4 regions of the Paenibacillus sp. 1182 genome follow, and region 2 is predicted to be linked to each of the others. Evidence: riboswitches for the same ligand, from Rfam matches in the RefSeq annotation. Region 2 holds a riboswitch; each other region holds the start of a gene.
What was found. A riboswitch is a leader RNA that binds a small molecule or an ion and turns the genes downstream of it on or off. The one in region 2 is predicted to bind thiamine pyrophosphate.
Positions count from the first base shown of each region.

Region 1: another riboswitch for thiamine pyrophosphate. It lies ahead of JOD82_RS11720 (ABC transporter substrate-binding protein); the one in region 2 lies ahead of JOD82_RS01990 (thiamine phosphate synthase).
Region 3: another riboswitch for thiamine pyrophosphate. It lies ahead of tenA (thiaminase II); the one in region 2 lies ahead of JOD82_RS01990 (thiamine phosphate synthase).
Region 4: another riboswitch for thiamine pyrophosphate. It lies ahead of JOD82_RS23190 (ECF transporter S component); the one in region 2 lies ahead of JOD82_RS01990 (thiamine phosphate synthase).

Region 1 covers NZ_JAFICR010000005.1:57,244-60,802, reverse strand. The annotation lists gene JOD82_RS11730 (bifunctional 2',3'-cyclic-nucleotide 2'-phosphodiesterase/3'-nucleotidase) at 1-1,056, opposite strand, end outside; gene JOD82_RS11725 (pyridoxamine 5'-phosphate oxidase family protein) at 1,279-1,713, opposite strand; TPP riboswitch at 1,983-2,092, shown strand; gene JOD82_RS11720 (ABC transporter substrate-binding protein) at 2,287-3,330, shown strand; gene JOD82_RS11715 (hypothetical protein) at 3,338-3,520, opposite strand.
Region 2 covers NZ_JAFICR010000001.1:397,931-401,489, forward strand. The annotation lists gene JOD82_RS01985 (ABC-F family ATP-binding cassette domain-containing protein) at 1-1,258, shown strand, start outside; TPP riboswitch at 1,353-1,461, shown strand; gene JOD82_RS01990 (thiamine phosphate synthase) at 1,726-2,319, shown strand; gene thiO (glycine oxidase ThiO) at 2,384-3,532, shown strand; gene thiS (sulfur carrier protein ThiS) at 3,529-3,559, shown strand, end outside.
Region 3 covers NZ_JAFICR010000008.1:275,607-279,165, forward strand. The annotation lists gene thiM (hydroxyethylthiazole kinase) at 1-474, opposite strand, end outside; gene tenA (thiaminase II) at 549-1,238, opposite strand; TPP riboswitch at 1,375-1,477, opposite strand; gene JOD82_RS17940 (AEC family transporter) at 1,656-2,609, opposite strand; gene JOD82_RS17945 (NAD-dependent malic enzyme) at 2,683-3,559, opposite strand, start outside.
Region 4 covers NZ_JAFICR010000013.1:122,501-126,059, reverse strand. The annotation lists gene JOD82_RS23200 (energy-coupling factor transporter transmembrane component T family protein) at 1-101, opposite strand, end outside; gene JOD82_RS23195 (ABC transporter ATP-binding protein) at 76-1,527, opposite strand; gene JOD82_RS23190 (ECF transporter S component) at 1,527-2,123, opposite strand; TPP riboswitch at 2,374-2,483, opposite strand; gene JOD82_RS23185 (TatD family hydrolase) at 2,527-3,324, opposite strand; gene JOD82_RS23180 (polynucleotide kinase-phosphatase) at 3,345-3,559, opposite strand, start outside.

The DNA of each region.
Region 1 (3,559 bases), on a different contig from region 2:
CACAGTCTGATTAGTGGTGCTCACAACCGGACGCACTTGAGATTGAGAGTTAGTCACGTTCCACTCGCGATTTTTCTTTTCTAGGCTCAGGTCAATGATACCCAGATCCTTGCCCCATGAGGAAGCTTCCACGGCTGGTACCCCATTAATGGTTCCCTTATCCAGATCTACACCCTTCATATCTTTAAAATCAGGGCCAGGGAAAGATTTATGAGCATGCCCAAACAGAATAGCGTTAATTCCGTCCACCTGGCTCAAATACTTAACGGCATTCTCCATCAGTGGCGTTTGTGGCACATCCTCATAACCGGTATGCGCAAGCACGACAATAATGTCAGCACCTTCCGTCTTCATTTGAGGAATAAACTTTTTCGCCGTTTCCACAATATCCTTCGTAACGACTTTATCCTTCAAATTGGCTTCATCCCACTGCATAATTTGAGGTGTGACCAGACCGATCACACCCACTCTGAGTGTATGCTCTTCGCCCTTCTCGTCCGTTACTGTTTTATCAAGAATCTGATAAGGGGTAAAATAATTCTTAGTAGCTTGGCCCCCTTTATCAACATAAACGTTCGCATTTACATAAGGAAAATCAGCTCCCTTGAGCGATTTGTCCAGAAAGTCGAGACCGTAGTTGAATTCATGGTTGCCCACTGTAGCTGCATCATAGCCCATCAGGTTCATCATCTTGTAGACCGGATGGACACCGCCTTCTTTCTCAAAGGTTTTGTTGCGGGCCATATAATCGCCTAATGGGTTGCCCTGCAGCAAATCACCATTATCGAACAGCATACTGTTTCTTGTTTCACTACGTGCCTTCTGGATCAAGCTAGCTGTACTAACCAAGCCATACTCGTTGGTTTCTTTGTCCGAATAGTAATCGTAGTTCATCAGGGACGCATGGATATCCGTTGTTTCCATGATCCGCAAATTCACCGTAGCGCTATCACGAGAATCACTAGCTGCCCAGGATGGAGCGGCTGAAAACACCAGCATGCTACAAGCTACAACTGCTGCTGTAAACCCTTTAAACCAATTTTTACGTAATAACAAAATATACCCCTCCTCATTAAGGTGTATGCCTCATATACATACTTTTGCACATATATGTAAGCCTTGAACTCACCATTTCTATTTTAATCCAACGCCAGACAAAAGAGTAGTCATTTACTTAAAATTATTTATGAAAAAATAATTAATTTTCTCAAACATAAAAAAACCAGCAAACCTCCTGAAAAAATTGGAGATTTACTGGCTTATCCATTTATATTCGTATTATTTCTTCCACACCTGGCGCTCCGTTTGCTGACCCACATACTCAATGCGAGTCGGATTCACGTCCAGAATGACATAATCGGGATCGTCCGGTCCGGAAAACCACTCCTTCAAGGAGTCGTTCCACACTTGTTTGCGTAGCCCCTCATCAGCTGTAATTTGGACGGTAGCCTCCACTTCAACAACTTCCTTCGTACCGCCAACCTCATAACCCAGCAGCAGATAAGCATTCGGATTGTCCTTTAGCTCATCCACTTTATGCGTTTTGCGATCTGTCGCCAGATGAATGTTCATTCCATCGTTAAAAAGGGCCATATAGCGTACTTTCGGTTTGCCACCCTCTACCGTACCTAACGTACAAAATTTGTTGTTATCCAAAGCCTTCACAATGGCTTGTTCCAGTTGGTTGCGATCCAATGTTTCCGTTTTACCCACAGTACAACAACTCCTTTTCACGAATTAGAATTCTCTACGCCATGCCATTGGGCACCAGCCCATCTGAACCTACCTGCGCAGCTGTTCTGAAAATAACATGACCGGATCGAATCGGATTGATTCATACTCATTTTCAGATCAAAGCTCACAGTAAAAGTGTACCCTGTCGTTCGGCAAATGAACCGTTATCTCTCCCTTCATGCTGGACAGACCTGCATTCAAAGCATATAATCGTCGTAGTAAACCCGAATAAATGAACCCATTAAACCATACAATGCCAGGGGTGCTGGAATCGGCCGGCTGAGAGTGTGTCCCAAGACACTGACCCTTACAACCTGATCTGGGTAATGCCAGCGTAGGAATGCTTAAGCAAGATGTGCCTTTTTTACATAGGACCATCCCTTACTTTGGTATATACAAGCGCAAGCGTCCCGGAAACTCGGGGCGCTTTTTTTGTTGAGGATTAAGTTGTTGGAAAGATCGCGTCCGGCAGATGTTATTTTTATGAAAATGGGAAACTTAAGCTGTCTGATTGGATGGATAACGGGTAATCAAAAGGAGAGAACACTAACGATGAAGCGCATGAAAATATTAAGCCTGGGACTGATCAGTCTGTGGCTCTTGGCCCTGACCCTGACCGCTTGCGGTGGAAGTCCCCCTACATCCCAAGAAGCGGCTTCCGCTACCGACACTCAAACGTCTACTCCGGCAAAGGGGCTCAAAGATGTTAAAATCGTGCTCGACTGGACACCCAATACGAATCATACGGGACTCTATGTCGCCAAGGACAAAGGATTTTACGAAAAAGCAGGTTTGAATGTCCAAATTGTTCAACCTGGTTCAGGCGGAGCCGATCAAATGGTTGCTTCTAATGCTGCACCTTTTGGTATCAGCTACCAAGAAGGCGTCACACAGGCCCGCACGCAAGGTGTGCCGCTTGTATCCATCGCTGCGGTGATTCAGCATAATACCTCAGGCTTCGCAGCCCCGGTAGATCGCGGAATTAAGAGCCCGAAAGATTTTGAAGGTAAAAAATACGGCGGTTGGGGCTCTCCCGTAGAAGAAGCGGTCATGAAATCCATCATGGATTCAGACAAAGGCGATGTGAGCAAAGTGAAGATCGTCAACATGGGCAATGCAGACTATTTTACAGCCGTGAAGCGGGATATCGACTTTGCCTGGATTTTCTACGCATGGACCGGAATCGAGGCCCAACTTCGAGATGAGCCATTGGATATGCTGTATGTAAAAGATTATTCCAAAAGCCTCGACTACTATACGCCTGTAATTGTGAGCAACGAACAGACGATAAAAAATGATCCCGAGCTGGTCAAAGCGTTCATGGACGCTACCGCCCAAGGCTATGAATACACTATCGCCCATCCGGAAGAAGCCGCGGACATCTTAAGCAAAGCTGTACCGGAGCTGGATAAAAAACTGGTACTTGCCAGCCAAAAATGGCTAAGCCCACGTTATCAGGATGATGCCGCGCAATGGGGCGTGCAAAAAGCGGAGGTATGGCAAAACTATTCGGACTGGATGTACGAACGCAAGCTGCTCAGCAAGCCTTTGGAAGTCGATAAGGCCTTCACAAACGACTTCTTGCCCAAGCGCTGACCATTTGTTAAACCACTAAATAAGACTGAACTAGAGAAGTGAACGAAGCGCCACTACGCAGTCGGATGATGCTTCCCATCGCTGTTGTACCCAGATTTCTCTTATGAATATCCAGAGGTTGAAATCTGGGTACAAAGGCGAATGCTAACGCTTGTACAGCACCATTCCGCCCACTTCGTTCTCGTTCCACTTGGTTCTTCTTTAGTCCCATAGTATCTAAAGCGCAAAA
Region 2 (3,559 bases):
GGAAATGATGCAGATTACTGACAAAATGGGGGATGCTTCTCCTGATGAGTTGGAAGTGTTGCTGGAACAGATGGGTGAAATTCAGGAGCAACTGGATATGGGGGATTTTTACCTCATTGATGTGAAGGTTGAAGAAATGGCGAATGGACTAGGTCTGTCGGCCATAGGACTGGATCGGGATGTATCCGCACTTAGTGGCGGGCAACGGACAAAGGTTCTTCTTGCTAAGTTGCTGTTGGAAAAGCCGAATGTCCTGCTGTTGGATGAGCCTACCAACTATTTGGATGTAGAGCATATTGAATGGCTTACGCGCTATTTGAAGGACTATCCCTATGCCTTTATTCTTATTTCACATGATACTGAATTTATGAACCAGGTCGTTAATGTTATTTACCATCTTGAATTTGCCAAGATGACCCGTTATTCAGCTAATTATGAAAAGTTTCTCGAAATGGCGGATCTGAACAAAGCCCAGCATATTGATGCTTATGAGAAGCAACAGGATTTTATTAAGAAACAGGAAGATTTTATTCAGCGTAATAAAGCGCGTGCCTCTACGTCAGGCCGAGCAAAGAGCCGTGAAAAGCAGCTTGATCGGATCGAACGTATTGATAAGCCTGAAGAAGCCGCAAAACCAACCTTTCAATTCAAAGAGGCACGTGCAAGCGGAAAGACGGTATTTGAGGGTATTGATTTTGAGATTGGTTATACACATGCCCTTTTGCCTAAAATGTCCATGACGATTGAACGTGGCGAAAAGATTGCAATTGTCGGCTACAATGGTGTCGGTAAATCGACATTGCTCAAAACCATATTGGGAAAAATTCCGCCAATCAGTGGAAAAACTTATCAAGGTGATTTTTTGCAGCCCGCTTATTTTGAGCAGGAAGTAAAGGCCGAGAAAATTACACCGATTGACGATGTGTGGAATGAATTTCCGCATTTGAACCAGCATGAAGTACGAGCGCATTTGGCGCGTTGCGGTTTGAAAAATGAGCATATCACGCGTCCGCTATCTGCGCTCAGTGGTGGAGAACAGGCTAAAGTCCGTCTTTGCAAACTGTTAATGCGTGAAAGCAACTGGGTACTGTTCGATGAGCCTACCAACCACTTGGATGTTAAAGCAAAGGATGAGCTGAAACGTGCCTTGAAGGAATACAAAGGGACCGTATTGCTTGTATCTCACGAACCGGACTTTTACGAGGATTGGGTAACCAAAACGTGGAATGTGGAAGAGTGGTCAAGTAAAGTTAACTAAAATCAGCTAAATCCAGTTCCAGCAAATTTCACACGAAGTGGGGTTTGCAGAATTAGAAAAATATGCTAAGCTATCTTTAGCTTATACAATAAAATAGTCACACTAGGGGAGCCGCCCATGCGGCTGAGACGGAATAAATGGATTTCGGACCCTTTGCACCTGATCTGGGTTATGCCAGCGTAGGGAAGTGAGCGCCGTACAAACAAGGCAACACCATCTTTATTTTTGTTTGTGCGTGGGACGATACACGTATACGGATTCATGGTCCGTTCGATTATTGGACGTTCGTTAAACCACTTCCTTGGGGAAGTGGTTTTTTTGCGTTTCGTTCATTTTAAGTAGTTCGAGCTTCCGTAGACGATTCACATATAATCCCCTTTCATTCCTGCTGGTAGACGTGGCTGGCTAAGCTTAGATCCTTTAGTCCAATGTGAGGTGAAGACAAAATCGAATTACACGCAATTTCGATGGAAAAGGGCACTTTTGCACAAGCCGCCCAAGTGGCTGCTGTGATTTGTCCGTATGTTCATTATGTACACGCACGTTTAAAACAGAATGGTGCCTCTGCATTGCTTTCTTTGACTCGCAGCCTGGTGGAGCAGGAAGTTCCTTTGCAACAAATTGTAGTAAATGATCGTGTGGATGTAGCTTTACTTACTTTGGTCGGAGCCGTTCAATTACCAGCTAATGGATTACCTGTTGTGGATGTGAAAAGCCTACTTCCAAAGGGTACACGCTGTGGAGTGTCTGTACATTCCTTGGAGGAGATGCAAATTGCTGAGCGGGCAGGAGCGGACTATGTACTTTATGGTCACGTATATGAGACCCATTGTAAGCCCGGTATTGTACCGCGGGGTTTAGCTCAGCTTGAACATATTTGCAGGTTGTCGAACATTCCGGTGATTGCGCTAGGCGGCATACAACCGCATCATATCCCGGAGCTTTATAGGGCCGGAGCAAGCGGAATTGCGGTGATGTCTGGTATATGGGAGGCTGAGTCGCCCGTTGCAGCTGCAATGGAGTATAGGCGAATGGCAGACCTTGTAGTTCACAGCCTGTAGCGAGAAAACGAGAGTAGAGGCAAGCTGAAAGCAGAAGGGTTTATGGAGAGGAGATACGGAACAAATGCTAAAGATACACACAGAGGAAAGAGCGATTGGACACGCTGAATGCTTGGTCATAGGTGGAGGTGTCATCGGCAGTTCCATTGCTTATCATGTGGCCAAGGAGGGAAGAAGTACGATTATGCTGGAACGATTGATCCCGGGTGAGGGAGCCTCAGGAGCAGCGGTTGGAATGCTGGCAGCGGAAAGTGAAGAGTTCACCGACTCTGAGCTATCACGATTTGCTCGCATAAGTCGAGATGCATTCCCTGAGCTTGTCTGTGATCTAGAGCGTTTGTCAGGTATTTCGGTGGAATTCCGTACTGAAGGGTTTGTGACCCCTTTCCGTACGGAGACTGAAGGCCAAAAACGCTGGAAAGCTGCTAAAACGCGAAAGGGTGATTGTCCTATCTGGTGGGATGCGAAAGAATTGGCCCGACGAATTCCAGGTTTGGATGAACAAGCGATCGGGGCAATATATCGTTCAAAGGAGACACAAGTGGCTCCTGTCCAGCTTTGCCGTGCTTATGCAGGTGCTGCTGCGGTGCTGGGAGCAACGGTATGGTCTGGTACACAGGCAGAGCAACTGGTCATACAGGATGATCGAATTTGCGGTGTCCGCACAGATAGTGGTTTTTTTTCCTGCGATCAGGTCATTATTGCCGGAGGCTTGGATAGCATGAAATTGCTAGCGCAGGTTGGGTTTGAATATCCACTTTATCCGGTCAAGGGCGAAGCGGTAGCGGTCTCCTTGAAGGATCACCCGTTAGAATATACCATTTATGCTGATGATATTTACCTCGTGCCTAAACAGAATAACGAGCTTTGGATTGGGGCAACGAGCCTTCCACATCAATATGACGAAGAGGTGACCGTAGGAGGCTTGGAGGGGGTGTTGGCACGTGCCTCTGCCTGGCTGCCGCGCGTCCGTGAAGCTTCTTTTATACGCGCTTGGGCGGGCTTACGTCCGCAGGCTGTATCAGGTCATCCTTTTATAGGCATTGTTCCTGGGGTCGAGGGCGTATATGCTGCAGTCGGGCATTATCGCAACGGTGTCCTGCTGAGTGATGCTACCGGGCGTGCGATGGCAGCTATGCTTAATGGGGCTTGTGCAGCAGAACTTGGGATAAGTAGTTTTTCTTCTGAGCTCCTCAAGGAGAAAAGCTTATGAAGCTGACGATTAACGGCCAGAGCCTGA
Region 3 (3,559 bases), on a different contig from region 2:
CCGAATTGCCAGATCGACATGGTCGCTGTCAGCACTGTCACCGGCATCTACGCCTTTAATCTCACGCGCTTCTCCAACAAGATGTGCGACTTCGGCTGCATTGCCCCGCACCAATGAGATTTTGACTTCACTCAGGATTCGCAGTGCCGATTCAGTTCTAAAGCTCGTTGCTCCCGCACCGACCGGATCTAGCAGCACCGGAACACCGTGTGCATTCGCCGATTGTCCAGCAATGATCATGGCATCCACCAGTTCGCGGTTCAGTGTACCGATGTTTAACACGACGGCGCCTGCTATTTTTGCCATATCTGCTACTTCCTCAGGTGCATAGGCCATCACCGGGGAGGCGCCCAATGCATACAGACCGTTGGCCGTAAAGTTGGTGACTACCACATTGGTCATATTGTGAACGAGGGGTTTGCTGTTTTGTACCTTCGTCAGGAGATCCGAATAACTTTTTTTCCATGTACTCATAATGATTATCCTCTCTATAGTTGGTGGTTCAACAGGGCATTAACCGTACTTCACGCATCGAATCGCCAGGCTGACTATTCCAAGACCGCTGCCTGCATCTGGACCGGCCATTCTTCCTGCTTATAAGCCATATCCCAGAACTTATATTCCAGCTGGCAGCTCAGTATAAAATGCTCAATCATCCGCTCCCGCTCAGCAGCCGTTGCGTCTTTCGCCCAAGCATCTACACGTTCTCGGAACTTGAGTGTTGTATCATCAAGCTGGTCTCCATAGAAGCCAATCCATTCATAGAACGGATGAGACTCATCCGGCTTTACTTCATCCAGCAGCCTGCGACCAATCTCGGCATACGTCCACATACATGGCAGCAGCACAGCCAAGATCTCGCCCAGGCTACCCTCATGCGCAACCGTCAGCATGTGACGGATATAGTGATGAGCCGACGGAGCGAGCGGATATCCCTGCAACTCTTCATAGGTCACCCCTGCGACAGCACAGAAATTTTGATGCGGATGAACCTCGCTGTGGAGAATAAAAGAGATTTGTTCATTTAATACAGCCATATCCTCCCGATTGGTGCATTTGGAGATTGCGATGCCGTATATCCGCATGTAGGCGTTCAAATATTCAAAGTCCTGTTTTACATAGTGAATCAGCTGTCCCCTTGTCAAACTTCCTTCAGCAATACCTCTCACAAAGGGATGCTCAAAAATCGCTTGAAAAATGCCGTCCGCCTGCCGACGGAGTTCTTGTGTAAAACTCAATTTCGCCACCTCCATAAAATTGAAGAGCAAGAAGTCCTGTAAGAATATAATTCCGGAACAACGCTAAAAAGCCGCCCCAGAAAAATGGAGCGGCTTCAACAATAGGCCCAATACGCAAAAAACGCTTGAAACCTTATATACGAAGGCTCCACTTTCCTACGCTAGTACGAACTAGATCAGGTTCAAAGGGTCCAAGATACGTTCTTGTCTCAGCCATAGCGGCTCCCCTAGTGGACTTCTATTCTTTTGACTATTACTGTACATACGTTCATACGCTATGTCAAACATGTCTATCTGGTCAAGGGCCAAACGACAGAGCTGAAGTTCGCTTCCGAGAGGGAAAAAGGCGCTGGAGAAGATCAGTTCCGTCTACACGAAGGAATTCGCGGCAGGCTCCAATGTCTAAATAATCAGCATTTATACCAATAGAGAAATCAGTACTGGGAGTGTAACGAGCGATATGACAGCACTGATGACAAAGGAGGAGGCTGTTTCTGATTCCAGGCTTTCAAAACGGGTGGCGATCATAGCAGCGACTGCTGAACCCGGGAAGGAAACGAGCAGAACTGCCTTCACAGTATCTGCAGACGACAGACCGCATAGGTAGGCGATCAGCAGCATTAATAAAGGCTGTACAATTGTTTTTAACAGTGCGATGGCAAAGGCACTTACACTAAAACTAATGTTGCGTACGCCAATGGTCACTCCGACAGCGAATAAAGCGGCCCCGGACGTAATGTCTCCGATTTGATTCAACGATTTGTTCAACAAATCCGGTGAATGGAAGCCGAACAAGGTCAAAATTACACCAATCAGTGGAACCAGCGCCAGCGGTTCTTTTAATCCATGAAGAATGGAGTCCCAGATTAACCTTCCGAGGTGACCGTTCCGTTCTTTGCCTGAATTCCTGCTGGCTACGGTAGCTATAATGGTAGCCGCCGGGTCAAGGACGGCATTGACTACGATCCCGGTAAGCGCAATCGGAATGGCGACAGCAGCGGAACCGTAGATGGCTCCAAGCACAGGAATGCCCATAAAAGCAAAGGTCGGCTGTGCCGAGTTCAAAGCAAACATGGCGGCATCCTTGACCGACTGCTTCCCCGCAAAGCGGGACAGTAGAAGGAGAACGGTAAAAAAGCCGACAATGCCAATGAACAGGGCCAGCAGGAATGGCCATTGCTCGATGAGCGCTTTCCTGTCCGTTGTCGTAATACCGATGAATAGATGCGCAGGTAGTGCAAATTTGGTAACGAGCGCATTTAGGGTTTTGGAGGAAGAGGCATCAAAGCTTTTGTAATGCCCCGCTAACCACCCTAAAATAATAACGAAAAAAATCGGCACCAAAATATACAAGATATGTCCGACACTCATAGATTGATTCTCCTTGCTTGAACTGACGTATTCTGCCTGTCTGAACAAGGCAATCTCCTTCTTAAATGGAGCATTAGTGAGGGTGATGTATTACGCTTTCCACTGCTTTGACCTTGACATATTCCGGTTTCCACATTGCATCCCGTATAGCTTGTTCAACATTTGAAATGTGTGCCTGAGCTACCTGATCCTGAATCGCTGCTTTCGCTACCGCAACCGCAACAACGTACGAAACATCACGTAATTTTTGGATATGAGGGAGCAACGCACCGCCAGGCTTATTCGAATCTACGCCATTGGCAACGGCATCTGCTGCGGCTGTAAACATCGCAGGGGTAATCCTTTTGGCTTTAACCACAATCGCACCCAGACCCAGTCCCGGGAACACAAAGGCATTGTTCGCCTGTCCAATTTCAAATTTCGTACCGTTATAAGTGACGGGGTCAAAGGGGCTTCCGGTAGCAATTAATGCCTTGCCATCGGTCCACCGTATTAGATCCTCAGGTATAGCTTCTGCAAGATTTGTAGGATTGGACATGGGCATAATGATCGGGCGTTCTACATGCTTCGCCATCTCTTTGATGATCTCTTCAGAAAAGGCACCGGCTACTCCAGAAGTTCCGATTAATATGGTAGGCTTCACCTGACGGATGACCTCCAGCAGCGGTATTTTGCCGTCATCCGACCGCGTCCATGAGCTGACTTCCTCTTTTTTACGTACATACGGTTTCTGATAATTCAGGACATCTTCCATATCGTCCGTTAACAGCCCGCGGTAATCAAAGGCCCAAAAGGACTTGAATGAATCTTCCGCGGAAAGGCCGTCCTCGATCATAGCGCCCCGAATTTGGTCAGCGTTACCGATCCCTGCTGCTCCTGGGCCGAAGACAAGTACCTTTTGCTCACGCAGCGGAGTCTTGGTGACACCCACCGCCGAAAGAATTGCAGCC
Region 4 (3,559 bases), on a different contig from region 2:
ATGACTATAACGACCACAAACAGGATGGAAAACATCACGAGCTTTAGGCCCGGATTCACGCGATGCAGCCATGTTTTATGATGGGGAAAGGACAGGTTCATACTGTAGTTCCCCTTTCTGAATCCGCCATGTATCGGTACAATATCGACGGACAATTTCCGGGTCATGGGTGACCATCACAATGGCCGTGCCCGCCGCTCTCAGCTGCTCCAACATATCCAGCATGACAAAGGTATTACGCGCATCCTGCCCAAAGGTCGGTTCATCGAGCAGCAGCACTTCCGGCTCACGAATCATAGCCGTAGCAATACTCAACCGCCTTTTTTGGCCTAACGAAAGCTGATACGGATGCCGCTCGTCCAGCCGCTCCAGTCCGAACTGTACGAGCATCCGATCGACCCGTTCCCGGCACTGTTCAACGGTATACAAGCTCTTGGGTAACGAATACTCTAGTTCCTTTCGTACGGTATGCGCTACAAATTGCAGCTCGGGATTTTGAAACGCGAACCCGATACGCTCTGCCAGTTGTTCTGTACTGCCTGCCTCAATTCCGCGCACGCTATAACGTCCCTGTGTGCGAAGTAAGCGCATCATGGAGAGCAGTAGCGAGCTTTTGCCAGCCCCGTTTTCACCAACCACGCCAATCCAGTCGCCAGGCTTCACCTGCGCATGCTCCACATAAATCACTGAACTTAAACCGCGGAGGCCGCTAAAATGTTCTAGCTCCAGCACATCAGTCCCCGCACCATTCTGTTGCGTCACTGCTTCACTCCAACGTGGCGAAGACGCTTCATTCCATACTCCCGGATACCACACGCCGTACTCGGACAATGCCTGCCGGTGCACATGAAATACTTCTTGGGCCCTTCCATCTGCAATGATCTCCCCTTGAGCAGAAAGCACCACAATCCGATCCACATCATGGACAATTTCATTAATTTTATGCTCCACAATCACCAGTGTCTGGTCTACCGAAATGTTGCGAATGGTATCCCACACCTGTGTAGTGCCTTCCTCGTCCAACAAAGCCGTGGGCTCATCCAGAAAAAGCACTTCTGGCTCCATAGCCAGCACAGACGCAATCGCCAGCCGCTGCTTCATTCCCTGTGACATGCTGCCAATGGGCATATGTATATCATCCGTCGATAGACCCACCTGTATCAGCAGCTCGCGAATACGGGATCGCATCTGCTCCCGGGGAACCTGATTATTTTCCAACACAAAAGCCAGTTCCTCATCTGCATATGACATACAGAACTGCGTATCAGGATCTTGAAATACAATACCTGAGACACTTGGGATTACAGCAGCATCGCATTTCATAGGCACTTCTATCGTGCGTGGAATCAGACCGCTTAACACTTGGAGCAGTGTTGATTTACCGCATCCACTCGGTCCCAGTAGCAGCAGCTTTTCCCCCTTGCGGACAGACAAAGACATATTGTGAAAAAGCAGCTCTTGCTCACCGGGGAATTTCAACCGTAGCCGGGTGATCGAAGCCACCACATCTTCGGTTGCCCGGCTCATCAATCCAGCCCCTTATAATCTTGTTCCGTTGCAGGCCTCAAACTTCGCGTGACTCCGGTTACCTCCAATGCCTTAGCCAGATAGAACGCGAATACCCCGGCAATCACAATACTGCCAATCATCCGAAATCCAATATACAAAACATAGTTCCAAGTCGATAGCTGATCAATATACCCGTAGCTGAAGTCTAAAATCAGAGAAGTGACAGCCGCCCCAGCCGCAGCTAGCGAAGCAACCCACAGGTTTGCGTTCCGATACAGAAAAGCCGCAAAAAACAGCTCCGCTCCCAAGCCTTGCAGCAGGCCATAGTACAAGGTGGACATACCCCATTCGCTTCCCAAAAAAGCACTGACCGTTGCCGCTGCCACCTCTGCCAAAATCGCAACACCCGGCTTGCGAATGATGAGATAAGCAAACGTACCTGCCATAAACCACATGCCATACATCAGTTGCTCGGCGTGTAGACCCAATGGTTTCATCAAATCATAGGCAGGTCCCCATATTTTGTAGATCAACCCGAACACAACAGCGATCACAATCGTGACCAAAATATCCGTCAGTTTCAACCCTTTGGACGCTCTTACAGCAGTATTCATTATTGCGTGCTCCCCTTTTTCCTTATAGTTGGCCTCTTGGCCATGAAAAAAAGCTTGTCTGGAGCTGAATCTCCAGGCAAGCTTTATGCGCAGTAAAAGGTGAAGCACCATACAAAACATCATTCGTCGATATGCCTTATATAACCAGTAGTCTAAACTACTACACTGATACCCAGCCAAGTCAGGATCAAGGTAAAATGCTAGGACATACATTGAATCTATCGACAACCGCAAAAAAAAGCGGCATTCCTGTATAGTGTTCTTGGTTTCTCTACGCTGGCATTACCCAGATCAGATTTCACGGTCAGTGGCAAGGGCCACCCTCTCAGCCTGACTTTCTCAAGCTCCCGACAATGCTTTTTAATTCACTATAATATATACCACATCTATGGCTTTGACAATCCTATAATCCGAAGAAACGTTTAGCCGTTTCCGTCGTCGCGATTTCGATCTCCATCATGCTTCGACCTGTACATTCGGCTATCGTAGCAGCAATGTGAGCGAGATACATGGGCTCATTACGCCCTTCTTTAGGCTTCACAGGCAAATTACGCGGGGTCAAAAATGGAGCATCCGTTTCAATCATCAGACGGTCCAAGGGAATATCTCTGACCAGTTCACGCAGATGCTTCCCCCGCCGTTCGTCGCAAATCCAGCCGGTGATTCCGATATACAGTCCCATTTCTACATACGTACGCAATTCCTGTTCCGTGCCGGTAAAACAATGCACTACCGCTTTATCAACAAGCCCTTGATACTCCCGAAGCATAGCGACAAAGTCCTCATGTGCATCTCGTTCATGCAGAAATAACGGCATTTTCAGCTCACCCGCCAGTTGGATTTGCTCGCCAAACCATCGGCGCTGCACATCACGTGGCGAAAAATCACGGTTATAGTCCAATCCGCATTCCCCTATGGATACGACCTGCGGCTGACCCGCCAACTGGCGGAGCTGCTGAATCGTGTCTGCACTGCAGTCTTTGGCATCATGGGGATGCACGCCAGCTGTCGCATACAGCTTGCCCGGATAACGCGCTGCATACTGAGAAGCTTCCCGACTGCTGCGGACACTGGTCCCGGTAATAATCAGCGGTGAAATCCCTACAGCCGCGGCTCTCTCTACCACCTGTTCCCGATCTGCATGAAACGAACGATGCATCAAGTTCACACCAATATCAATTAACGGTGTACCCCTTTCCATCTCAATCCCTCCCTCGCAAACTACAATCTTGGATCAATCGGCTCTGATTCCAGAGATAGTGCGGCAAGGACGCATTCATGAATACGATCTACCGTATCCTTGCGGACAAAACGTTCCACGCCTTCCATACCAAGCGCTCCTTCCATCAGGGCATGACGCTCCTTTTTGTTCGTTCGACGCTGCTTCAGACGCTTTAAATTCTCAGGGGCAAGATAATCCATACCGTAAATGATGT